One region of the Lactobacillus sp. PV034 genome, then DNA from elsewhere that is predicted to be linked to it. Evidence: predicted binding sites of a transcription regulator. Region 1 holds the regulator's gene; each other region holds the start of a gene.
What was found. The regulator NrdR, encoded in region 1, represses ribonucleotide reductase genes. The targets are predictions, from matches to a motif close to ACACNATATATNGTGT.
Positions count from the first base shown of each region.

Region 1 (8,264 bases):
TTTAACTAAACATAAGAATGCGGTCGTTGTATTTATGGGTGCGGGAGATATTCCTAAATATGAAGATGCATATGAAGCTAAGCTAAAATAAAACTAATCGATCATGAAAACTGTTAGAATAGACAAAAAGGGTTATTCTAACAGCTTTTTTCTTCAAGGAGAATTTATATTTATGGCTCAAAAAAAATTACTTTTAATTGATGGAAATTCTGTTTCATTTAGAGCATTTTATGCTTTATTTCGCCAATTAGAAAATTTTAAAAGTCCAGATGGCTTACATACCAATGCTATTTTTGCTTTTAAAAATATGCTTGATTCCTTATTAAAAGATATTGAACCTGATAATGTTTTGGTTGCATTTGATGCAGGGAAAGTCACTTTTAGAAATGAGATGTATGATGACTATAAGGGTGGCCGTCAAAAAACACCAAGTGAGTTATCAGAACAATTACCTGTTATCCGTGAATTATTGAAAGATATGGGAATTGAAAGCTATGAACTAAAGAACTATGAGGCAGATGATATCATTGGAACTTTTGCGACTTTAGGTGAAGATGCAGATTTTAAAGTAACCATTGTCACTGGAGATCGCGACTTGACGCAACTGGCTTCTGATAAAGTTACGGTGATGGTAACCAAGCGTGGTGTAAATGATTTGGAAGCTTATACACCTGAACATATGAAGGAAGTTAATGGGGTTACTCCAACTGAATTTATTGATATGAAGGCCCTGATGGGAGATAGTTCCGATAATTATCCAGGTGTTGAAGGAATTGGGCCCAAAACTGCTTCAAATTTGATTCAAAAATATGGTTCTGTTGAAGGGCTTTACGAACATATTGATGAGCTCAAGGCTTCTAAACGTAAGGAACGCTTAATTCGTGATAAAGACAAGGCTGTCCTAGGTAAAAAATTAGCAACTATAGACCGTCATGCACCAGTGACTATTACTTTAGCTGATACTAAATTACGTCAGCCAGATCAAGAAGCTTTGCGTCAACTATATGAAAGACTTAATTTTAGAAGCTTTTTAGCTAAAATGAATGCTAGTGCAGCTGGAACAAGTCAAGAAGCCACTGAAACTTATGCTTATGAAGAATTAACTTCGGAAAATATTGATGAGTTAACCACAATTAAGGATCATGAAGTTACATTTTACTTGGCTATGCTGGGAGAAAATTATCATCTTGCGCCAATTGAAGGCTTTTGTCTCAAAGCTAATGGCAAAATTTATGCTAGTGAAAATATTGATTTGTTAACTGAACCAGTATTAAAAGATCTCTTACAAGATGCTACGATTAAGAAGAATGTTTTTGATATTAAGAGAACTTTGGTTGGCTTAGATCGTCTAGGGATAAAAGCCAAGGGACTCGATTATGACATGCTTTTGGCATCTTATTTGGTTAATAATGAGAATAACTCAAACGACTTGGGAGAAGTGGCGCATTTATACGGCGAATATTCTGTAAAAAGCGATTTAGAAGTTTATGGTAAGGGCAAAAAAGCTGCTGTTCCTGAAAAGGATATTTTTTATAATCACTTAGCCGCTAAGGTAGCTGTTATTGAAAAACTCAAACCAGAATTATTAGAAAAGTTAAAGGATCATGAACAAGATGATCTATATGATAGTATTGAAATTCCAACAGCTTATGTTTTGGCTAAGATGGAACGTAATGGGTTCAAAGTTAATGCAGCTACTTTAGAAGAGCTAGATCAAGGTATTTCTGAAAAACTTGCAGAATTAGAAGCAAAGATTTATCAACAGGCTGGAGAAGAATTTAATATTAATTCTACAAAACAACTCGGTCATATTTTGTTTGAAAAGCTTGGTTTGCCACCAATTAAGAAAACTAAGACTGGTTATTCAACTTCAGTTGAAGTTTTAGAAGCATTAAAGACTAAGAGCCCAATTGTTTCTAATATTTTGGAATATCGTCAACTTAATAAATTAGAATCAACTTACATTAAGGCTTTACCAGAATGGATCATGTCAGATGGTAAAATTCATACTCGTTACTTACAAACTTTAACAGCAACCGGACGTTTATCTTCAGTAGATCCTAATTTACAAAATATTCCTACTAAAACAGAAGAAGGAAAACAAATTAGAAAAGCTTTTGTACCTTCAACGCCTGATGGGTATATTTTTTCTTGTGACTACTCTCAAGTGGAATTGCGGGTCCTAGCTCAAGTATCAGGTGATGAAAATATGCAAGAAGCCTTTAAATCGGGCTATGATATTCACGCTCATACAGCAATGCGTATTTTTCATTTAGATTCTCCTGATGAAGTTACTCCCTTAATGCGTCGACATGCTAAGGCGGTTAACTTTGGGATTGTTTATGGAATTTCTGATTATGGCTTGTCTAAAAATATTGGGATTAGTCGGAAGCAGGCAAAAGAATTTATCGAAAATTATTTTGAACAATATCCACAAATTAAAGAATATATGGATCAAGCAATTAAAGAAGCACGCGAAAAAGGCTATGCTGAAACAATTATGCACCGTCGGCGTTACTTGCCTGATATCCATGCCAAGAACTTTAATGTCAGATCATTTGCGGAAAGAACAGCAATTAATTCGCCAATTCAAGGTAGTGCGGCTGATATTATTAAAATTGCGATGATTAATATGCAAAAGAAGCTGGACGAACTGAAACTTAAGACGAAAATGGTCTTGCAAGTTCATGACGAATTGATTTTTGATGTGCCTAAAGATGAATTAGAGACAATTAAAAAGATTGTTCCGCAAGTTATGCAATCAGCTGTTAAATTAGATGTACCTTTAATTGCAGACTCAAATTGGGGTCATAATTGGTATGAGGCAAAATAGACTTATTTAGCTTTTAAAGAAGGGAGGATTTACAATGCCAGAATTACCTGAAGTCGAAACTGTCCGCCGCACACTTGAACCTTTGATTAAGGGGAAAACTATCAAAGATGTAACAGTTTGGTATCCTAAAATTATTATGGGGGATGCTCAAAAAGTGGCTCAACAATTAAAAGGTAAAAAAATAATCGCCATTGATCGTTATGGAAAATACCTTTTAATTAGATTAAATGAAGATTTAACTTTAGTTTCTCATTTAAGAATGGAGGGTAAATATCGCTTAGTTACTCCTGATCAGTCCAAGCAAAAACATGAACATGTTCAATTTGAGTTCACTGATGGCACGGCTTTGCGTTATGATGATGTGCGTAAATTTGGCCGGATGCATTTAGTAGAAACCGGTACTGAAAGAGTAACAACTGGAATTAGACATTTAGGTCCTGAACCTAATTCAGAAGAATTTACGCTTAATTACTTTAAAAATGCACTCGCTAAGAAAAAGAAAAATATCAAAAATACTTTACTTGATCAGTCAGTGGTAAGTGGTCTTGGAAATATTTACGTTGATGAAGTTTTGTGGCAAAGTAAAATTCACCCTTTAAGTAGTGCAAGCAAAATACCACTTGCTCAAGTAGAGAGTTTACATGATAATATTAATCACACTATTAAAAAGGCAATTAAATATCGCGGCACTAGTGTTCATACTTTTCTTGATGCAGCTGGAGATTCTGGTCAGTATCAAAATGAATTAAAAGTTTATGGTCATGCTGGTGAAGCCTGCACTAGGTGTGGAACAGAATTAGAAAAGATTAAGGTTAATGGGAGAGGCACAACTTTTTGTCCTCACTGCCAGGTATTATATTAATGACTTTATATTTAGGTTTAACAGGTGGAATAGCTACCGGAAAAAGCGTAGCAAGTAATTATTTTAGCAAGCAAGGGATTCCGGTAGTTGATACCGATAAGATTGCCCATCAACTAATGGAACCAGGTAAACGCAATTATCAAGGAATTGTTGATTATTTTGGAAAGAGTATCTTGAATCAGGATTTAACCATCAATCGTCGTATTTTAGGGCAAATTGTTTTCAATGAACCTGAGCAGTTAGCAGCTTTAAATGCAATTACTCATCCTTGGATTAAGCATGAAGCTATGCAACAAATGGTAATTTTTCACCAATTAGGTCACAAGCTTTGCGTGGTTGATGTGCCTCTTTTATTTGAAAGTGGTTGGGATGAAGATGTAGATCGCACGATTGTAATTGCGGCAAAGCAAGACCTTGAAGTAAAACGCTTAATGGAGCGCAATAACTTAGATCGCCAAGCAGCATTGGAAAGAATTCAGAGTCAAATGCCGCTAGCAGAAAAAATTAAAAGAGCTGATTATACGATCGAAAATAATGGCACAATTGCTGAACTAGAACATCAGTTAGCTGATTTATTGAAGATGCTGAGAAAGGTTGATACAGATGGAATGTCCTAATTGTCATCAAAATTCTTCGCGCGTGATTGATTCTCGTCCAAGTGATGAGAATCGCGCCATCAGACGGCGCCGAGAATGTGAAAATTGTGGTTTTCGTTTTACAACATTTGAACGAGTTGAACAGGCGCCACTATTAGTAATTAAAAATGATGGTACTCGTGAAGCATTTAGTCGTGATAAAATTTTACATGGTGTCGTCATGGCTGCCCAAAAGCGCCCAATTTCTAGCTTTCAATTAGGTACTTTAGCAGATCATGTTGTTAATGCTATTCGTAAACAGGGTATTTCTGAAATCTCCTCAAAAGAAATTGGAGAATTAGTGATGAATGAATTAGCAAATCTTGATGACGTGGCTTATATCAGATTTGCCAGTATTTATCGCCAATTTAAGGATGTTTCTGGTTTTATGGAGGCCATGGAAGATATGATTAAAAAGCATAGTAATGATAAGGGGAATTAAGAAAAATGTATGTTAGTAGCAATCCAAAACAACCTTTCTATGTTGCTAACCAAATCGTCCTAACTAGTAATGATCAAAAAGTCTTAACTAAGCTTTATCAGCCTCTAGTAGGTGTGTTAGGAGTAGGACTCTACACAACCTTAGTTAATGAATTTGATACGATTCCTTTTGCTGGAGATTATAAAACTCTCTATCAATTGCAAGATCAAACCGATGCTGATTTAAAAAGTATTTTTTCTAGTTTACATCACCTTGAAGCGGTAGGACTTTTAAAAACATTTGTTGGACAAAATCCAGTTTTGGGCGATGTTATAATCTTTCAACTTTTACCTGTTCCTAGACCGCAAGAATTTTTTGCCACTTTCCTACTATCAAGTATGCTACGTGAAAGACTGGGAACTGTTGGTTTTGAACGTTTAGTTAAAGAATTTACTCCACGCGTTTTTACTGGCTTAAAAGACGCACGAGAAGTAAGTGCAGGATTTTTTGAAGTTTTCCACTTATCGCAAAATGCGGCAATTGAACCGCCAGCAGTTGTCAAAGAAGCTAGCGCAAAGGTCGGAGAAGTTAAAGCTCCACAAGTAAAACTAACTGAAAAAGCTAAAAAAATTGACTGGGATTTTTTACTTGCACTCTTTGATGCCTACCATATTAATAAGGCAGAAGTTGACAAGCACCGCAGTGAAATTAGCCAGCTGATGGCGTTTTATGATTTGAGCGAACAGGATTTTATCAACGAAGCCATGCTTACTTTTTCAGCAGGAAAGACCAGCTTAGATATGGAGGCAATTGCAAGCGTTATTGCAGAAAATTATGGTAGCAGGCAGACTAAGACTTCTGTTGAAAAACAAATTACACCTAAGAAGGATACATTAGCTACGATCAAAAATCTTTCAAAGCAAGATGATGAATTTTTAAAGGAAGTCAATCAATATTCAGTTGTGGACTACTTATACCATCTCAAAGAAAAAAAGGGTGGTTATGTAACTGCTAATGAAAAAAAGGTGCTCTATCGTTTGCAGAATCAATATGGCTTAAGTCCGCAACTAATTAATGTATTAATCTATACCTGTTTAGAATATGACTCAGTCTTAGCGCCTAATCTGGCTGATCGGATTGCAAATGACTGGCTGCAAAAGGGCGTAACTACGGCTGTTCAAGCTATTGGGTATGTTAAAAAGCGACGCTCGCAAACACGTAATCGCCGCTACCAGGTAAATCATAAACCAGTCAAAAAAACTAGTGATTGGCAAGCTAAAAAACGCCAAACTAGTGAAACTTCAAGGGCACAGATGTCTGAAGATGAAATGAATCAAATTTTTAAAAATTTTGGAAAAGAAAATAAAGGGTAAAAAACGATGGAATCTATTTCAGAGGTTATCAAAAAAATTTTGCAGGAAAGAAAAGTAGCAGGTGATAGTGCAGAACTAGCTAAAAGCTCCCTTCAAAATTCTGCAGTTAAAGAATTTTTAACGCAGCATCAAAATGAAATCTCCAAAGAAATGATCGCTTCATCTCTGACCAATCTGTATATTTTTGCCCAACAAGTGGAAAAAGCAAATGACAAAATCATTTCTGATTATCAACCACGATTATTTATTAATGGATCAGTGATTGATATTGCGTACTTGCCAACACAGGCTAAAGCAATGGCCACTAAAAGACAGCAAGTAGCTAAGAAAATTGAATTGATCGATTTGCCTAATAAATTGCGCAAGATTGAATTAGCTCAAGTTGAGCAAACGCCTGAGAGAAGAATGGCTCTTCTTGAAATTGCTAGTTTTTTAAAATCTTTTGCTAAAGATCCCCACGCACGTGGCCTTTACCTTGAAGGTGATTTTGGCGTGGGCAAGACCTATTTATTAGCCGGCTTAGCTAATTCAATTGCAAATGAAGGTTATCAGGTTAGCTTTTTGCATGTACCGTCATTTATTGCTAGTTTATCGAGTCACTTTTCTGATAATAGTTTGAGTCAAGAAGTTGACCGTTTAGCAAATGTACCAGTTTTGATTTTAGATGACATTGGGGCTGAAACCTTGAGCGAATGGTCACGTGATGATGTTTTAGGCGTAGTTTTGCAAAAACGCATGGATAATGTTTTACCGACTTTCTTTTCCTCAAATATGGATATGAAGGCATTAGAAGACCATTTTGCGGAAACTAAAAACAGTCTCGATGAACTCAAAGCCAAGCGGTTAATGGAACGAGTACGTTTTTTAAGTAAAGAAGTTTTTGTTGATGGTAAAAATCGCCGCCAATTTAATTCATAAAAAATAAAAAATAGACTTGCAACTAAGAAATGAGCTAGTATAATTAAAATCAATGAAAGACATGACAATTTCTAACTCAGAGACAAGGATCTAGTTCTGGAAATCCTTGATTAAGAAGTTGCCCCAATTTCATCAGCCCAAATTTTAATATCGGATTAGGTAACCTTAACAACCTGTAGAGGAGCTAATAGTCTTAGCTCGAATTTTGGGTGGAACCACGTACTTTAACGTCCCAGTGCTTTATGGCACTGGGACTTTTTTATTTGGAGGTAAAAAATGAGTTTTTCTGTAACTTTACCAGATGGATCAAAAAAAGAATTTGACCAAGCAGTATCTGTTAAGGATTTAGCATCTTCAATTGCAACTTCTCTTGGCAAAGCTGCTGTTGGTGCAAGAATTGATGGTCATGTAAGACCATTAGACTACATGATTGATGGTGATGTAGAAGCAGCTATTATCACTGATAAAGATGAAGAAGGTCTAGACATTTTACGTGCTACAACTGCATTCTTATTAGAAGCAGTTGCTAAGCGTGAATACCCTGAATTGCGTCTTGGAATGCATGAAGCCGATGAAGGTGGCTTCTTTGTCGATACTGATAAGAGCGATCAAATTAAGATTACCGAATTACCAAAACTTGAAAAAGCCATGGAAAAGGCAATCAAGAATGGTGAAAAGATTGAATTCGCTACTATGAGTAAGAGCGAATTACAAGAAATCTTCAAGGATGACAAGTTTAAACTTGAATTACTTGAAAAAGAAGATAATGAAGTTGAAGTTTACAAGTTAGGTGACTTCGTTGACTTTGGTTTTGATGCCTTATTACCAAATACTGGTAAGATTAAGAACTTCAAACTTTTATCAGTAGCTGGTGCTTACTGGTTAGGTAAGTCTTCTAATCCAATGCTTCAAAGAATCTTTGGAACTGCCTTCTTCAAGAAGAGTGCATTAGAAGAAGATTTGAAGCGCCGTGAAGAAATTAAGGAAAGAGACCACCGTACTATTGGCCGTGACTTAGACTTGTTCTTTGTTGATCCTAAAGTTGGTGCTGGTCTTCCATACTGGATGCCAAAGGGTGCTACAATTCGTCGCGTTATTGAACGTTACATTGTTGATAAAGAAGTTGCAGATGGCTACCAACATGTTTACACCCCAGTTTTGATGAATGTTGATGCTTATAAGACTTCAGGTCACTGGGCACACTACCGTGATGACATGTTTC
Region 1 is NZ_CP041982.1:62,854-71,117, forward strand. Features, by position in the region: gene murC (UDP-N-acetylmuramate--L-alanine ligase) at 1-91, shown strand, start outside; gene polA (DNA polymerase I) at 173-2,833, shown strand; gene mutM (DNA-formamidopyrimidine glycosylase) at 2,868-3,695, shown strand; gene coaE (dephospho-CoA kinase) at 3,695-4,312, shown strand; gene nrdR (transcriptional regulator NrdR) at 4,299-4,772, shown strand; gene FP432_RS00440 (DnaD domain protein) at 4,778-6,124, shown strand; gene dnaI (primosomal protein DnaI) at 6,131-7,042, shown strand; gene thrS (threonine--tRNA ligase) at 7,319-8,264, shown strand, end outside.

Region 2 (8,264 bases), 250 kb from region 1:
ATTATGAGAGATTTTAAAATTAATACAGCTACGGCTGAATGGTTATCAACTGCCTTCCTCTTGGTAAATGGGGTTATGATTCCACTTTCAGCATGGGTCATGGGTAAGTTTGGAGTAAAGAAAGCTTATCTTTTTGCCATGATTACTTTCTTTATTGGAACTACTTTTGCAGCCTTAGCTCCAAATTTTGGTAGCTTATTAACCGCACGTATTATCCAAGGTATTGGAGTAGGAATTACTATGCCTTTACTTCAAACTATCATGTTAACAATTTTTCCCCCTAGTGAACGTGGGGCGGCGATGGGAACGGTAGGAATCGTTATTGGACTAGCGCCTGCGATTGGTCCTACTTTATCTGGTTGGATTGTTGATAATTTAAGTTGGCGGTACCTCTTTAGTTTAATTGCTCCTATTGCTTTTGTAGTAATTGTCTTGGCCTTTTTCTTTATGAAGGACGTTGTTCCGCTTAAAGATGATAAATTAGATTACTGGTCAGTAATTACTTCCACTATTGGTTTTGGATCATTACTTTATGGATTTTCAGAAGCTGGTAATGATGGGTGGACTGATCCAGTGATTTTAACTTTCATGGCAGTTGGAGTTGTATTTATTCTTTTGTTTGGCTGGCGTCAAACTCACATGGATAAGCCATTTTTGGATATCTCTGTTTTTAAACATTTTGAATTTGCCTTAGCAGCCTTTTTAAGTGGTATTGTTAACTTAGCAATGGTTGGAATCGAATTGGTTTTACCACTATATATTCAAAACTTGCGTGGCGAGAGTGCCTTTAATTCAGGACTTTTACTTTTACCAGGTGCCTTAATGATTGGTATTATGTCACCGATTACTGGTCGCTTATTTGATAAATACGGTGCTCGTAAGATGGCTATTACTGGTATGGTAATTTTAACTTTAGGTACAGTACCATTTGTCTTTTTAACTGAAGAATCTTCAATGATTATGATTACTATTCTTTATGCAGTAAGAATGGTAGGTGTATCTTTAGTAATGATGAACGTTACTACTTCAGGAATGAACTCATTACCACTTGATAAGATGTCTCACGGAACGGCAGTTAACAATACTTTTAGACAAGTATTAACTTCAATTGGTACTGCAATTATTGTTTCAGTGCTTTCTACTGTTACTAAGAATCACATGCCAGCCCATTCAGTACTTAAGGCAACTCCGCTTAAGTATGCTTCTGGTGCAAAAGCTGCAACTTTAGATGGTTTTAATGCAGCCTTTTGGGTAAGTATCGCCTTCTGTATTGTTGCATTAGTGTTAGCCTTCTTCTTGAAGAAGGGCAATCGTGCTAGCCAAACAAAGATTTCTGTTGAAGGAGGTAAGAATTAATGATTATTGTAATTTTAATTATTGCTATTTTCTTATTTGCTTTCTTCAATATTATTCCAGGAAAATTTCATACTTTTTGGGCTTGGATATTTATGATTGCTTCCATTGTAAGCGTTGGATTTATTGTTGCTCATGATTATAATCATTTAGGAATGAAAGAAGTTACTACAGTTAAAACTGAAAAGTTGGCTTCTGCTGTGCCAATGCCAAGTAAGGCTCAACAAGCTAAGCAAGCTCAACAAATGCAAGCGATGATTCAAGCTAATCCTGCAATGGCAGCTCAACTTCAAAAACAAGCTGCTAATACAAAGATGCCAGGGGGAATTTTGATTTATCAACCACTTGGCAACGGTTCAGAAAAAGTTTATGTTTACCATACTACTCAAAAGAGTAAGTTAAAACCAATTAAGACTGAACATATGACAGCTAAAACAGTTACTGCTAAAAAGCCACAAGTGGAAATTAGAACTACTAAGTATGTATATAAAAATAATACTGTAAAAGTCTTCTTTGGTATTTTTGGTAGAGATAATGAATTAATTAAAAGACAATATATTTTCCATGTCCCATCTGATTGGATGGTTATTTCAACCAAAAAAGCTAAAGCTCTTCAAAAACAAATGACTGAAATGAAGCAACAACAAGCTAAAATATTAAAAAATGCTCAAACTAGTCAAAAATAAAAATCGCTGAGTAATTACTCGGCGATTTTTTGTTTGATTAAACTAGTTAAGTTATTAGTTAATAATTCGATACCTGCTTGATTAAGATGAACTCCATCATCTTGCAGAAGTTCATTTGGATGGCCAGTTTCCATCATTTTTTTGTTAAGGTTTAAAAAGGGTAAATGGTGAATAAAACTGCACTGTTGTGCGATTAAAGTAAACTGAAGTGTACGTGGCCATGACTGGTTAGGATCAATTTTCCAATTTGTATAAGAAGGACCCATTAAAATAACTTTATGAGGATTTAATTTTTTAACAAGTGTATTTAAGTTGTAGGCGTAACGACCAGCATTTAATCCGTTGTAAACACTATCATCATTAGTTCCTAAACCTAAGGTAACAAGATCATAATGCTGATTTAAAATCCGTTTAGGAAGGAAGTCCGCTGCTTCTTCCGTGGTTAAACCAGGAATTGATTCATTAGTAATATTATATTTAGGAAAATTATTTATCAAAGCGTTAGTGACTCTGTCAGTAGGATGGCCATTAGTATAACCTGCAAGGAGAGAGTCACCAAACAAGATTATCTTTTTTGCCATTGTTAACATTTCTTTCTATTCAGTTATATGATACTCTGAACCCGGAAGTAATACTAGCAATAAGGAAGAAGGCGATTCAGATGAATAAAGAATATTTACATTTAACTCCTGATGAATGGGAGAGTTTAATGCCTCCAAGTAGTTCTAAAAGTGGCTGGGCTTTTATTAATTATGTATTAAATAAAGAAATTGTAGTACAGCAGAATTCATTACAGGAATTGAACTGGCGTATATCTAGTCCCTATATTATAGGAATTGCAGGTTCAGTTGCTGCTGGAAAAACTACATTTGCACAGAATTTAAAAGCAAATTTAGAAAAAGAAGATAGAAAAGTTGAGATTATTTCAACTGATAGTTTCTTGATGTCCAATGCAGAATTAACGGCTAAAGATCTAATGGATCAGAAGGGATTTCCAATTTCAATCAATTGGAATGCACTAAATAATTTTTTAAAAAATGTGAAATTAGGAAATACTAATATCCCATATCGTCTATATTCTCAAGAACGATCTGATTTAGTGCCTGATAAAGTAGGTATTTTACCTCAAACAGACGTCTTAATAGTAGAAGGAATAAATATTTTAGAGTTGCCAACAAATAATGGTGAGATGCCGAGTGATTATGTCGACTATGCAATTTATCTGGATAGTAGCGAAACTAATTTAGAAGCGTGGTATCTGGAACGCTATCATAGAATGTTAGATCTTAATCGAGATAATCCCGATAATTTCTTTTATAAGTGGGCTCATACTGATAGGCAAAAAGCTGATGAATTTGCAAAAGAAGTTTGGCTTAATGTTAATATTAAGAACTTACATGAATATATTGCTCCAACAAAAAAGCGGGCAGATATGATTGTAACTAAGTCTTTTGATCATTCCATTAGCGCAATTGACTTAAAACAAATTTAGGAGAAAATTTATGGAAGCAATCAATTTAAAAAAAGGTATGATTTTTAATCAAAATGGTAAGTTAACGGAAGTTTTAAAGAGTAATCACCACAAGCCTGGTAAAGGTAATACAGTAATGCAAATGGACTTAAGGGATGTTCTAAGTGGAGCAGTGGTGCATAAGACTATGCGTCCTAGTGAAAAGATTGAATTAGTAGATGTTGCTTTAAAAAAGGCACAGTATCTTTATGATGATGAGAGTAACTATATTTTTATGGATCAACAAACTTATGAACAATATATGATTCCCAAAGAACACTTAGCTAATGAGGCTCATTATTTATTACCTAATATTGATGTTGAATTAAAATTTACCGATGAAGGAAAATTAATTGGGATTAACTTACCTTCAACCGTAAAAATGAAGGTTACTGAAACTCAACCCGAAATTAAAGGTGCAACTGCTGCAGGTGGCGGAAAACCAGCAACAATGGAAACAGGCTTGGTAGTAACAGTGCCAGATTTTATTAATGAAGGCGAAGAATTAATTATCGGTACTGAAACTGGGGATTATAAAGGCCGTGCATAAAATTAATTTGACGAAAAAAAGCGAGTTTTAATAAACTCGCTTTTAATTATCTTCTTGATTTTTTTGACTTACAAGTTGATCTCTAATTTCTTTTAAGTAAATTTCTTCTTGAGATGGAGCAGTTTCTTTTTCCTTCATTGGGAAAACTTTTGTGACAGCCTTCATGAGTAAGAAGATTACGAAAGCAATAATGATAAAGTTAATTACGGCATTAAGGAAACTCCCGTATTTAAAAGTAGCATCTCCTACTTTTAAGGCTAAATCTGATAGATCAATCTTACCAATGAAGAGCCCAATTAAGGGGTTAATTAAGTTAGTTACCAAAGAATTGACAATTGCGGTAAAAGCACCACCGATGATTACGGCGATTGCTAAACCCATGACATTGCCACGAGAAATAAAGTCTTTAAACTCTTTTAGCATATTTTTACTCCTTTTCATTTATTTAGTTATATCTTATATTTAAATTATAAATAAATTATGAATATTGTGAAAAATTTTTTAGAACTCTAATTCCCAGTCTAATAGGCCTTACAAATTTTTGGAAAATGTCAATCCTTGTATTCGATTTTTTTCACTTATATACTATATATCGATGCGAAAAAGCGGACAAGGCACGATATATAGTATTGTGACCTAATAATGAAAGGAAGATAGAATATGCAAGAATCGACATCACTCACTGGTTCAGTGTCTACCAAAAAAGACAACTATTTTGTATGGTTATTTAAACAACTTAAGGGGTGGCCAATCCAAAACTACATGTTGTGGTTTTTTGCTTTTGGTTTCCAATTAGCTTTATTAATTGAAACTAAAATTACAGCTCTCAGTTTAATTACCTTTATTGGAACGTTAATTGGAACACTTTGTGTATTGGCTATCAATGCGACTAAGGCAATTAATGGCTGGCTTGGATTGTTGTCAGCTGCATGTTTTATCTATGCTGGCTTAGAAGCAAAAAATTATTTGTCAATTTTTGAGCAAATGGCTTATATTCTTACTTTAGATTTACCAATTATTTTTTCAGTTAAGTCTTGGAACGATGATACTAAGAATCATTTACGTAAGTTTGGCCCAAAGCAATGGGTAATTGCAATTGTAGGTACTTTACTTGTATATGTGGTTTCTGGATATTTAATTGGCCACTTTACTAATGATCCTCGTCCTTGGATTGATGCAATTAGTTTTTCAATTTCATTAACTGCAGGAATTATGTGCTTTATGCGTTACAACAATCAATATTTCTGGTGGACAGCTAGTGGAGTCTTTCAATTGATTCTTTGGGGCATCACTTATGCACAAGGGGATGCATCCCTGGCAATGGCGGTTAATGCCTTAATTTATGTGGTAAATGACATTTTAGCCTTTACAGTTTCTCCGTGGTTTAATCGTGGACGTCGTCTTAAAGGACTTCGTGAAATTAAAGGTCAAGAATAACTTAGCAAAAAGAGCTCATTGCATGAGCTCTTTTTCTTTTAATTGTATTTAATTTTATTCTTTCGTTAAACTAGAAATAAAAATTTTGAAATAGTGAGGAATAAGTATGGAAGAAGAATTACTTGCTTTAACACATGAAGAAGGTAATTGGCTTAAAAAGGCTAGCCAGTTAAAAGGAATAATTAACAATAATGCTTATATTCGGCTAAATGCAGGTATTTTATCTGTTAATCAAATTAATGAGTTATTAGCTAGTTATCCTGGAACTATCTTCTTTTATGGATCTCATGGTCATTTTCTTTACTATAAGCAATTGATTGATATGAATTATGACCCGAAAGAATTGGGGCATAAAATTATTGAATCAGATATTTTAGCTACTTTAAAATCTGGAACAAAAAAGGAAATTATTATTCCTGATCAAACGAATTCCTTGACGAGATTCGTAATAGATAAATATAAGGGTGTCTTTGATAAAGAACATAAATTTGCGGGTGTAGTAGAAACGGTAGAGGATATTTATCCTTTAGTTGAATATTACTTAAAAGAAACTGGGCAAAAATTAGTAGATGACCCCACTAGTAAGCAGGGAGCACAGTACCATCAAAATGCAGAAACTGATGCGGAAACTGGCGCTAGTGAGTGGGAAGGATAGGTTTCTTTCGATTAATTAAACATAATTTTTGGATTAAATAAGGATCTATTCTAAAATTTAGCTATAAAAATAATTTTAACTGAGAAGAAACTTATTGGAAAGGCATGAAGATGAGTATTTCAATTATACAAGGCGTTTTAAATATACCTGGAGCTCAAGAAAAAATTAGAGCTAAGGGTATTGAAAAACCGGGATTTCTGGATAATTATACCTTAATTGATGTAGAAACAACTGGACTTAGCCCATATCGAAATCGAATTACGGAAATGGGAGCATTAAAAGTTCGTCATGGTGAAGTAGTAGCGACATTTTCTGAATTAGTAAAGTTTCCAGATAGTAATAAGGTTCCAGCCTTTTTAACAAAATTAAATGGAATTGATGAGGAAGCAATTGAAACTAAAGGGATGCCAGTAGATAAAGCGATAAAGGAATATCGCCAGTTTATTGGGAGTGATATAATTGTTGGCTATAATGTTAATTTTGACTTGAATTTTGTCTATGATTTAACTGAAAAATATCATTTGCCAGTTTTGAGCAATGACTATGTTGATGTTTTACGTTTAGCAAGAAGTTTTTACAATCATGAAACTCATAATCGCTTGATTGATTGTATGCAGCGAATGGGGATTGCTGAATCGCAAGAACACCGTGGCTTAGATGATTGTCTTGATACTAAAAAAGTCTATGATAATTTACGCGAGAACTTTACTCAAACTCATATGTTACGGGCACATGAATCCGTTAAGTCAATTGATTTAACTAATGAATGGCCTGATATTGTAAAACAAACTCATGCCTTTAGAAGTCCATTTAAAAATAAAAATATTGTGCTTACAGGAGATTTGACTTTAGATGAAGTTGAATTAGGGAATGCAATTAAAAACCTAGGTGGCTTTATCCAAGATCATGTTGATGACTATACAAATTTTGTTTTTATGGGCGATGGCGACTTCTTTAGAACTGATTTAGTGGAATTGAATCGGGCTAAGGCTTTAAAGAAACAAGGGCAGAAAATTAATACTTGGTCAGAAAAATTTTTCCTAAATGTATTAGATAATTGGGCCAGATCATAATTAGGTATTTGTGTGAAAAGCGCTTACATTGTATAATCAAGTTGTAATTGATATGTACAAGGAGAAAGAAAATGGCTGAGCCTGATTGGTTAAAGAAAATACCGGAAGAAAAATACTTAAACGAAGATTTTACTGCTAGTGGTAAGGCAAAATATACTATTGATGGAATCAATAAGGAAGATCCAGAGTGGTTAGAAAAAGCTGCTAAAAAAGTTCACGCGGCTGAAGGTGACGACTACGTTAAATTAGATGCGGGTTTATTAACAGTTAATCAATTAAACTGGATGTTACATCAGACCTTAGGAGAATTAACTTTTGTCGATGAGAACAATCAATTTCTTTGGTACAACCGTCCAGTTGATCCAGATAAGAAAAAGCTGGCTAAGCGTGTCCCTAGTCAAGTAGGTGATACCATGGGAGCGGTACACCCGAATGTGAGAGATGTAATTCCAGAAGCGAAAAAAGTTGTTTATGCGTTACGTAATAAAGTAGACGGACATACTGAAGTTAAAATGCCTGTACCAAATGGTAATCGGCATAAAATGATTCTTCATAATTATCGTAGGATAGAAGATGATGAAGGAAATTATGCAGGTATTTATGAATGGGTACAAGACTTATATCCATTAGTTAAGTATTTCTGCGAAACTACTGGTCAGAAACTAGTAGATGATCCCGATGCTGTAAGTGGTGCAACTTTTAAGCGAGATGCACAGAGTGGTGCCTCAATAAAAGAAGAAAGTCCAAAAATAGATAGTAATTCTGGTGCTTCACAACATTAAACAGTTATCATACTAATAAAACCCCGAATTTTATATGAATTCGGGGTTTTATTAATTATTATTTGAATTTAAACATTTATCTTTTTTTGTCCTTTAGAAAGGGAAAATTTAACGAGATAAATTACATTGATAGTTACGACAAAGAATGAAGTCATAATAACTACTGGGAAGTAATGGAGCCAGATGCAGATGAAAAAGCCGATTAAGGTAACTGATGT
Region 2 is NZ_CP041982.1:1,394,311-1,402,574, forward strand. Features, by position in the region: gene FP432_RS07010 (MDR family MFS transporter) at 1-1,356, shown strand, start outside; gene FP432_RS07015 (DUF4811 domain-containing protein) at 1,356-2,039, shown strand; gene FP432_RS07020 (SGNH/GDSL hydrolase family protein) at 2,054-2,620, opposite strand; gene coaA (type I pantothenate kinase) at 2,701-3,531, shown strand; gene efp (elongation factor P) at 3,542-4,099, shown strand; gene mscL (large-conductance mechanosensitive channel protein MscL) at 4,142-4,522, opposite strand; gene pnuC (nicotinamide riboside transporter PnuC) at 4,760-5,536, shown strand; gene FP432_RS07045 (PAS domain-containing protein) at 5,643-6,191, shown strand; gene FP432_RS07050 (exonuclease domain-containing protein) at 6,302-7,264, shown strand; gene FP432_RS07055 (PAS domain-containing protein) at 7,336-8,046, shown strand; gene FP432_RS07060 (hypothetical protein) at 8,115-8,264, opposite strand, start outside.
Region 2: pnuC (nicotinamide riboside transporter PnuC) is a predicted target of NrdR. The motif match lies at 4,714-4,729, and genes of this name have one in related genera.

Region 3 (8,264 bases), 390 kb from region 1:
TGAATTAGAAAACGAAGCAAAATATTTAATTCCAGAAGCTGCATATTACTACATTGCTAGTGGTTCAGAAAATGAATGGACTTGGCGCAATAATACTCAAGCTTTTAATCATTTTCAAATTGTTCCAAGAGCATTAACTAATCGTTCAAATCCAAGTACTGATACTACTTTTATGGGTATGGATTTGAAGACTCCAGTTATGATCAGTCCAATTGCATGTAATGGTATTGCTCATGCAGAAGCTGAAGTTGATGTAGCTAAGGGTGCAAAAGCAGCTGGTGCCCTTTATAGTATGAGTACTTATGCTAATAAGAGTGTTGAGGATGTCCAAGAAGCTGTTGGTAAGTCACCAAGATTTTTCCAATTATATTTAAGTAAAAACTGGGACTTTAATAAAATGGTAATTACTGATGCTCTTAAAGCTGGATTTAGTGGCTTCTTCTTAACGGTTGATGCTACTGTTAGTGGTTACCGTGAAGCTAACTTACGTACCCACTTTACCTACCCAGTTCCATTAGCATTCTTTAACAAGTGGTCTGGTGGTAAAGGTGAAGGTCAAAGTGTAGCTGAAATGTACGCTTCTTCAGCTCAAAAGATCGGCCCAGAAGATATTAAGAAGATTAAGGAAATTGCCGGCGCTGATGTGCCTGTCTTTGTAAAGGGTGTTGAATGTGCTGAAGATGCCTTTTACGCAGTTGGTGCTGGTGCTGATGGTATTGTTGTTTCTAACCACGGTGGTCGTCAATTAGATGGTGGTCCAGCAACTATTGATGTTTTACCTGAAATTGCTAAAGAAGTTCACCACAGTGATCACCGTGTTCCAATTATTTTGGATTCTGGTGTTCGTCGTGGTTCACACGTATTTAAGGCATTAGCACTAGGTGCTGACTTAGTTGGTATTGGTCGTCCATACTTATACGGCTTAGCATTAGGTGGTGCTCAAGGTGTTGAATCAGTAATTGATCAATTGAACAAGGAATTATTAATTGATATGCAATTAACTGGCTGCAAGACCATTGAAGATGTTAAACACGCTAAGATTGATCACATTTCTTACAGTGCTGATTGGGGCGTTTCTTCAACTAGTCCTAGCGTCATGAAACCTTACCCTGTAACCAAAGAAAATCAAATTGAAAAGGGTAGCGAAGCTGACGCTGAATCAGGTGCTTCAGAACACGAATAAAGATTAGAGATTTAAAAAGATTAAGAATATAAAAAAACAGAGCTGAGTTTCAGCTCTGTTTTTTTGTTGTAGTAAATTAAGCATCAAGGGTAAGATCATCTAATTTTTTATCCCAATCTGCTGGTAGTTTCCCAATTTCTTTAAGTTTAAGGACAATTTGATCGATAACTTTCTCACGATCAGCCTCATTTGCCATAAAGTCATACTTATCTCCATCAATAGTCATTTTTGGAGAATAGTCATACTTTTCATACCATGGCTTATAGTAGCGTAATAAACGTTTGTAGTAATCTTCTAAAGTAGGATCATAACTCAGTTGTTCATAGTTACGACCACGTTTTTGAATTCGCTTAATCATCGTATCGTAAGAAACATCAATATGAACTAATAAATCTGGATGTTCTTTAGGCATACGATCTAATTCAGACATCATATTATTTAGTAATTCATAATATGTATCTACTTCTTCTTTGGTGGCACGTCCAATGTCAGCATTCATTTGGAAGAAAAGAGCGTCTTCATAAATTGAACGATCAAGCACATTATTATCGTCCTCTAAAGCATGCTTAATACTTTGGAAACGTGTATTTAAGAAATAAACTTGCAATAGAAATGCGTATTTTTCTGGATTTTCATAAAATAATGGCAATACAGGGTTGTCGTCTACACTTTCGTAAAAAGGTTTAGTATTTAAATATTTAGACAAAATTCCTGTAAGACTGGATTTACCGGCTCCAATAGGCCCGCTCAATACAATAACTGTCATCACGATCCTTCTTTTTATAACTCTTCTATAGATTAAAGATTACCAAGCTCTTTTAGTTTAGCATCAATCATTTTAATTACTTCTTTTTTGGCATTTTCATCTACAACAAAATCGTATTTATCACCATCAATAGCCATTTTTGGAGATTCGTCATAAGCTTCATACCAAGGCTCATAATATTTAATGAGTCGTTCATAATAAGCCTTTAAACTGGGATCAGTTGATAGCTGCTCAAATGAACGGCCACGTTTTTGAATCCGTTTAAGCATTGTATCTAATGAAACATGAATATAAATTAATAAATCTGGCTTTTTAGATGGGTTACCAGGCGTTTCAGCCATCATATTATGGAGAAGATTATCGTAAATTTTAAATTCGGTAGCGTCGGCGATATTGCTGTCTACATTCATTTTAAAAAATAGTGCGTCTTCATAAATTGAACGATCAGACACAGCATTCTTTTCTTGAACAGCCTGATTAATCTGAGCTAAACGGTGATTTAAGAGATAGACATTTAATAAAAATGTGTAATGGGACATGTCTTTATAATATAAAGGCAAAACAGGATTACTATCTACACCTTCATAGAATCCTTGAGTTCCCAAATGTTCAGCTAGAATACCTGTTAAACTGGATTTGCCGGCTCCAATCGGCCCACTCAATACTATAACTGTCATCACGTTCTTTCTATACAATATATTGTTTGCCTTACTAGTTTATTCCAAGATGTAGTGGGTAAACAAGAAAAATTTTAATTTTGTTCCACGAAAAAAAGTCAAGGCTTAACCCGACTTTTTTGAAAAAATATTTTGTTACTGTTTGTGAAAAATTAAGAAATATTATTTTATTTGCTGTATTTTTAGCTTAATTTGTCTGCTGCAAGTGGATCACAAATTATTGTTACATCTGGATGATCTTGTAAAATTGATGCAGGAACTTTTTCAGTAACAGGTCCTTCGATCATAGCCTTAATTGCATCTTGTTTTGCCTTGCCAAATGCTAATAGGACAATCTTTTTACTATGCATAATTGATTTAATTCCCATACAAATTGCTTTGCGTGGAACGTCTTCAATTTTATCAAAAAATCTCGAATTTGCCTTGATAGTATTCTGAGATAATTCAACCACATGAGTTAAGCTACCAAAAGGAGTGCCAGGTTCATTAAAAGCGATATGCCCATTGCGTCCAATTCCTAAAATTTGAATATCTATTGGATTTTCTTCAATTATTTTGTTGTAGCGTTTTACTTCCTCATCAAGATTTTTAGCAAGGCCATTAGGGATATATGAGTGTTTGAATGGTTTTTTATCAAATAAGTGTTGCTGCATAAAGTAGTGATAACTTTGTTTATTATCTGGAGCTAAACCATAATATTCGTCTAGGTTAATGCTGAATATGTCTGAAAAATCGAGATCACTGTGTACCATTTTGGAATATAAAGGAAGTGGAGAGGATCCAGTGGCTAAGCCAAGTACTTTGGCACCATTGGCCATACCGTTTTTGATAATTTCAAAAGCTTTGTCGCCACCTTCAATATTATTCTTTGTAATCATAAGCTTCATAATATAACCTCCTTATTGGTATAGTCCATCATAAGCTGAAAAATTACCCTAGTCAATACAAGCGGTTACATTATGTTGAAGGTAATCTTTTTGCTACAATTAACGTGAGGTGAGGCTAATGGCTAAACAATTTGAAGATTTAAATTTACCTAAAATGGGAATGGGTACCTGGAACATTGGTGGTAATCCAGGTCAAAGAAAAGAAGAAATCGCTGCTCTACGTTATGGGATTGATAATGGTATTAGCATAATTGATACAGCTGAGATGTATGGGGCAGGAAAAAGTGAAAGTTTAATCAAAAGTGCAATTAAAGGTTATGATCGAAGTAAATTATTTCTAATTTCTAAATTTTACCCATATCATGCTACTCCGGCCTTAGAAAGAGAGAGTTTAGAAAAGAGTTTACAGAGACTTGGTACTGACTATCTTGATCTTTATTTATTGCATTGGCGTGGGCCCACACGTTTATCTGATACTGTAGCTGGTCTTCAAGCATTACAAAAAGAGGGTCTAATTAAATACTGGGGTGTTTCAAATTTTGATACAGAGGATATGAAAGAACTTTTTGCACTTCCAGGAGGAAGTGAATGTTTCGTAAATGAAGATTTATATAATTTGGAACAGCGAGGAATAGAGTATGATTTGCTTCCATGGCAGGTAAAAAATAAGGTTAATTTTATTGGTTATTCTCCTTTTAATTCAGGCGATGGTAATACTATGCGGATTACCAAAAACTTGAAATTAGTAGCTAGAAATCATCAAGCTACACCTCATCAAATTATGTTGGCATGGACCATTCAAGGAGAGAATATGATATCAATACCTAAAGCAGGGAAAATTAATCATATGAAAGAAAATATTGCAGCTTTAGATATTAAATTAACTCAAGAAGATTTAAAATTATTAAATGCTGATTTTCCACCACCAACTAGTAAACAACCATTAGCATCTATTTAATTATCAACTTAGCAAAAATGCAGCTCCTTATGGAGCTGCATTTTTAGTTGAAGGAATTTTTATTTTACCATTAATTATTTTAAGACGAGCTTTTTGTGCTGCATCCCAAGCTTTATTAGAGATATTTGGCGAATTTGTGATATATACACCATTATTTTGTAGATTATAAGTTAGATTCTTTCCTCCAGGGAAATTTCCTTTAAGAGAATCCTGGGCCACGTTAGCAACAGCTTGATCCATTGCTTTAACAACTGAAGTTAAAGTGAAATTAGATGCTTGCTGGCCCTTTGCATAGTAATTTCCTAGTTGTTGTTGATTGGTATCAACGCCAATTACAAAAACCTTATTGTTTACGGGTTGAGCTTCATTGGTTAATTTAACGGCTTGAAAAACTCCGGTACCACTTTTTCCACTTGCTTGAAAAATGATATCAGCCTTCTTATTGATTAGGTTAAGAGTTAATTCTTTTGCTTTAGCTGTTTTAGAAAAACTATCTGTATAACTGTTCAAAAAGTTAATATTCTTATGAAGTTTTTTGGCGCCAGCTTTAATTCCTAATTCAAATCCAGTTTGATAATTAAGAGTAGCTTTATTTTGTTCACCACCAATAAAGCCAATTGTATTAGTTTTAGTTGTATAAGCTGCAACAATACCGGCTAAATAAGCTGCTTGTTCATTATTGAAATTAATTGATGCGACATTTTTTTGATGAGAAATAGTTCCATCAATAATTACAAAGTTATGATGAGGATTATCTTTAGCTGCTTGGCTAATATCAGTTTTTAAATTTGGACCTATGCTAAAAATTGTTTTGAAGTTTTTATTAATTGCTGTTTGAATTGCTGCCTTAGTCGTTGACGTAGTAACAAAATATTGGTAGCCATTATTGCCTTGTATAAGATGATTATTTTCACCATATTGCTTAAGTCCTTGCCAAGCTGAGTAATTATACGAGTGATCATTAATTGTATTATTATCTGTAACCAAAGCAACAGTTTTATTATCAGTTTTGTTGTTTGAATGTGAAGCTGATTTTTGGTGACTGCAGGCAGTAAGCGTAAAAATTAATAGTAAAAGCCCAATAAAAGTAAGAGCAAACCTTATTGAATTAACTTTTTTCTTCATAACTTTCCTTCATTTGCGATGTTAGATTGATTTTAACGTTTTTAAATTAACAAGTGGTTTTTAATTTGTCAAACAAAAAAAGAAGCTATTGCTAGCTCCTTTTTGATAATTACATTATTTAAGGTTAAAGATGATACCTAGTAAAAAGCCAAGTGCTTCAATAATAAATAAAGCATGAGTATTTTGAACAACTTTTGGAAAAGTAATTCGTTTATTTTGAACACGCCATAAAGCTTGCATGTTTTTTACTAGTAATGGGATGCAGATGACAATCAACAAGACAGACCAAGGTAAGATATTGATCATTACTGCCCAGATAGTTAATAAGTAACCTAGGACATAATTAACTACAAATAGATACAGACCACCTTTAACTCCAATATACGATACTAAAGTATGACGTCCATTATTGATATCTTCTTGGTAATCACAGACATTGTTTCCAAGCAATAATGTGTAATTACAAATTTCCGGAATTCCAGCTGCTAAAATCATTTTTCCTAAGAAGGACCAAGTAAAGCGATAATCTGGATAAATGTTGATGTAAACCATAACTAGAATAATTCCAAGTCCCATCGCAAAGGCAGCGGCAATTTCACCAAATGGTCCAGAAGAAATAGTATGTGAACCAGTAGAGTAGAAGATCGCAATTCCGTAACATAATAATCCTAGAATCCAAATAATCCAGTTATTGGTTTGAAATCCAATTAAAATGCCGCAAGCAGCTGAAATGATAAATAAGATAAGTGAAAACCATTTAACTTGAGCAGGATCTAGATGATACATTCCAATGGGGTTCTTTTTGTGATCACCAGTCTTAGCAGCCTTTTCTCGCTTATAATCCCAGTAACCATCGTTTACATTCATAAAAACTTGCAACACAATCATTGCAACAATCATTTCAATTGTTGGCCAAAGATGTAACTGATGGTAGTTATACCAGGCATAAAAAATACCTAAAATTAGTGGGATAACAGAGTTGAATAAAGTACGTGGTTCAATTAATTCATAGTAACCTTTTTTATAATCAGGTGACATGATAAGTTTAAGTCCTTTCTTAAAGTAACCCTTGATCCATTAAGTAAAGTTGATGGAACTGTTTGTTTTCTTTAAATAGAGTATGAGGGTTTCCTTCCATTTCGACAACCCCATCTTTGAAGAAAAGAACTTGGTCGATAAATTTCATCCCTTGTAAGTGGTGGGTAATCCAAATAACTGTCTTGTCTTTAAGCACGGCAAAAACTAATTGAAGTAATCTTTGTTCAGTTAAAGGATCTAAGCCTACTGTTGGCTCATCTAAGAGGACAATTGGAGTATCTTGTAAAAGTACCCTTGCTAAGGCTAAACGCTGCTTTTGACCACCAGAAAGACGTGCTCCGGCTTCTTGGACAGCAGTATTTAAACCATCAGGAAGTGAACGAACAAAATCTCCCATTTGTACTTTATCTAAAACTTCCATCATTTCATTTGGTGTGGCCTTTGGGTTAGCCATCTGTAAGTTTTCGTAGATAGTAGTGTTAAACAAAAATGGCTCTTGATTTAAGACAGAAAATAATTGTGCTCGCTCGTCTTGAAGTGCACGGACATTAATGCCGTTTAATTCAATTTCACCAGCATCTGGTTTTAAATCACCTAAAACTAATTGCAAAATTGTACTTTTACCAGCACCTGAAGGACCAATTAAAGCAGCTTTTTGACCTTTCTTTAAAGTTAAAGAGAAGTCTTTGATAATAGCTTGGCTTTCTCCTGGATAAGTAAAACTAATATGATTTAAAGTTAAAAGATCAGCTTTAGCTGGAGCTAGTTTTTCTTGAGCAGGTAAGTCTTGTTCTTCTGGTTTTAAAGCGTTAAGACGTTTAACTGAATCACTATATGTATGCCATTCTTCAACACCTTGTGCGACTGGAATAAAGGCATCAGAAAGTGGGAAAAGTGCTAGGACAACAGCCCCAACATAGTTAGCGGCATCTTGATTGTAAGTTAAATCTTTATTAGTAAAGAAGAGCAGAGCAATTGCAATTAAGCCAAAGATAACTTCTAAGACAAAATCACGAGCCCAATCGAATTCACCTGATTTTTTATTATGTTTAATTAATTTCTTTAAAGTTGACTTAGTTTCATTATGGAAATCTTGTTGACGACCAGAAACTTGCCAGTCACCTGCACCTAAGACTTGATCAGTATATTCAGTATAGAGAGCTGATTTTTCAGCCTTTTCTTTGGCTCTAATAGCGGCTTGGCTAAGTAAAGATACTAAAGGAACTACGAAAAGTTCAAATAAAAGTAAGATAGCAACGATACCAGCTAGTGGCCAACTAAACCAGCCAAGTAAGCAAACGGCAATAAAACCAACAATGTAACTCAAAATTGCGGGGAAAATAGTACGTAAATAAAGGTTTTGTAAGTGACCTAAATCTTCAGTCAAAAGTGATAAAAGCGTACCTGTTTTGTATTCTCCACCAACAGTTGAGGAATTTTTTTCGACAATTTCATAAAGGCGTAAACGTAAATCACTTGTAACTCGTAAAACCCAGTTGTGAGATACTAATCTTTCTAAATAGCGAAAGAGAGGACGACCAATTCCAGTGGCTCTTAACAAAACAATAGAAGTATAAATCATTAGGATATTAGCAGGATGTGTCGCAGCTTTATCAATGGTATAGCCAGC
Region 3 is NZ_CP041982.1:1,258,267-1,266,530, forward strand. Features, by position in the region: gene FP432_RS06345 (alpha-hydroxy-acid oxidizing protein) at 1-1,183, shown strand, start outside; gene FP432_RS06350 (deoxynucleoside kinase) at 1,260-1,949, opposite strand; gene FP432_RS06355 (deoxynucleoside kinase) at 1,982-2,629, opposite strand; gene nagB (glucosamine-6-phosphate deaminase) at 2,809-3,513, opposite strand; gene FP432_RS06365 (aldo/keto reductase) at 3,632-4,471, shown strand; gene FP432_RS06370 (BMP family lipoprotein) at 4,499-5,596, opposite strand; gene FP432_RS06375 (prenyltransferase) at 5,711-6,634, opposite strand; gene cydC (thiol reductant ABC exporter subunit CydC) at 6,654-8,264, opposite strand, start outside.
Region 3: FP432_RS06355 (deoxynucleoside kinase) is a predicted target of NrdR. The motif match lies at 2,639-2,654, and genes of this name have one in related genera.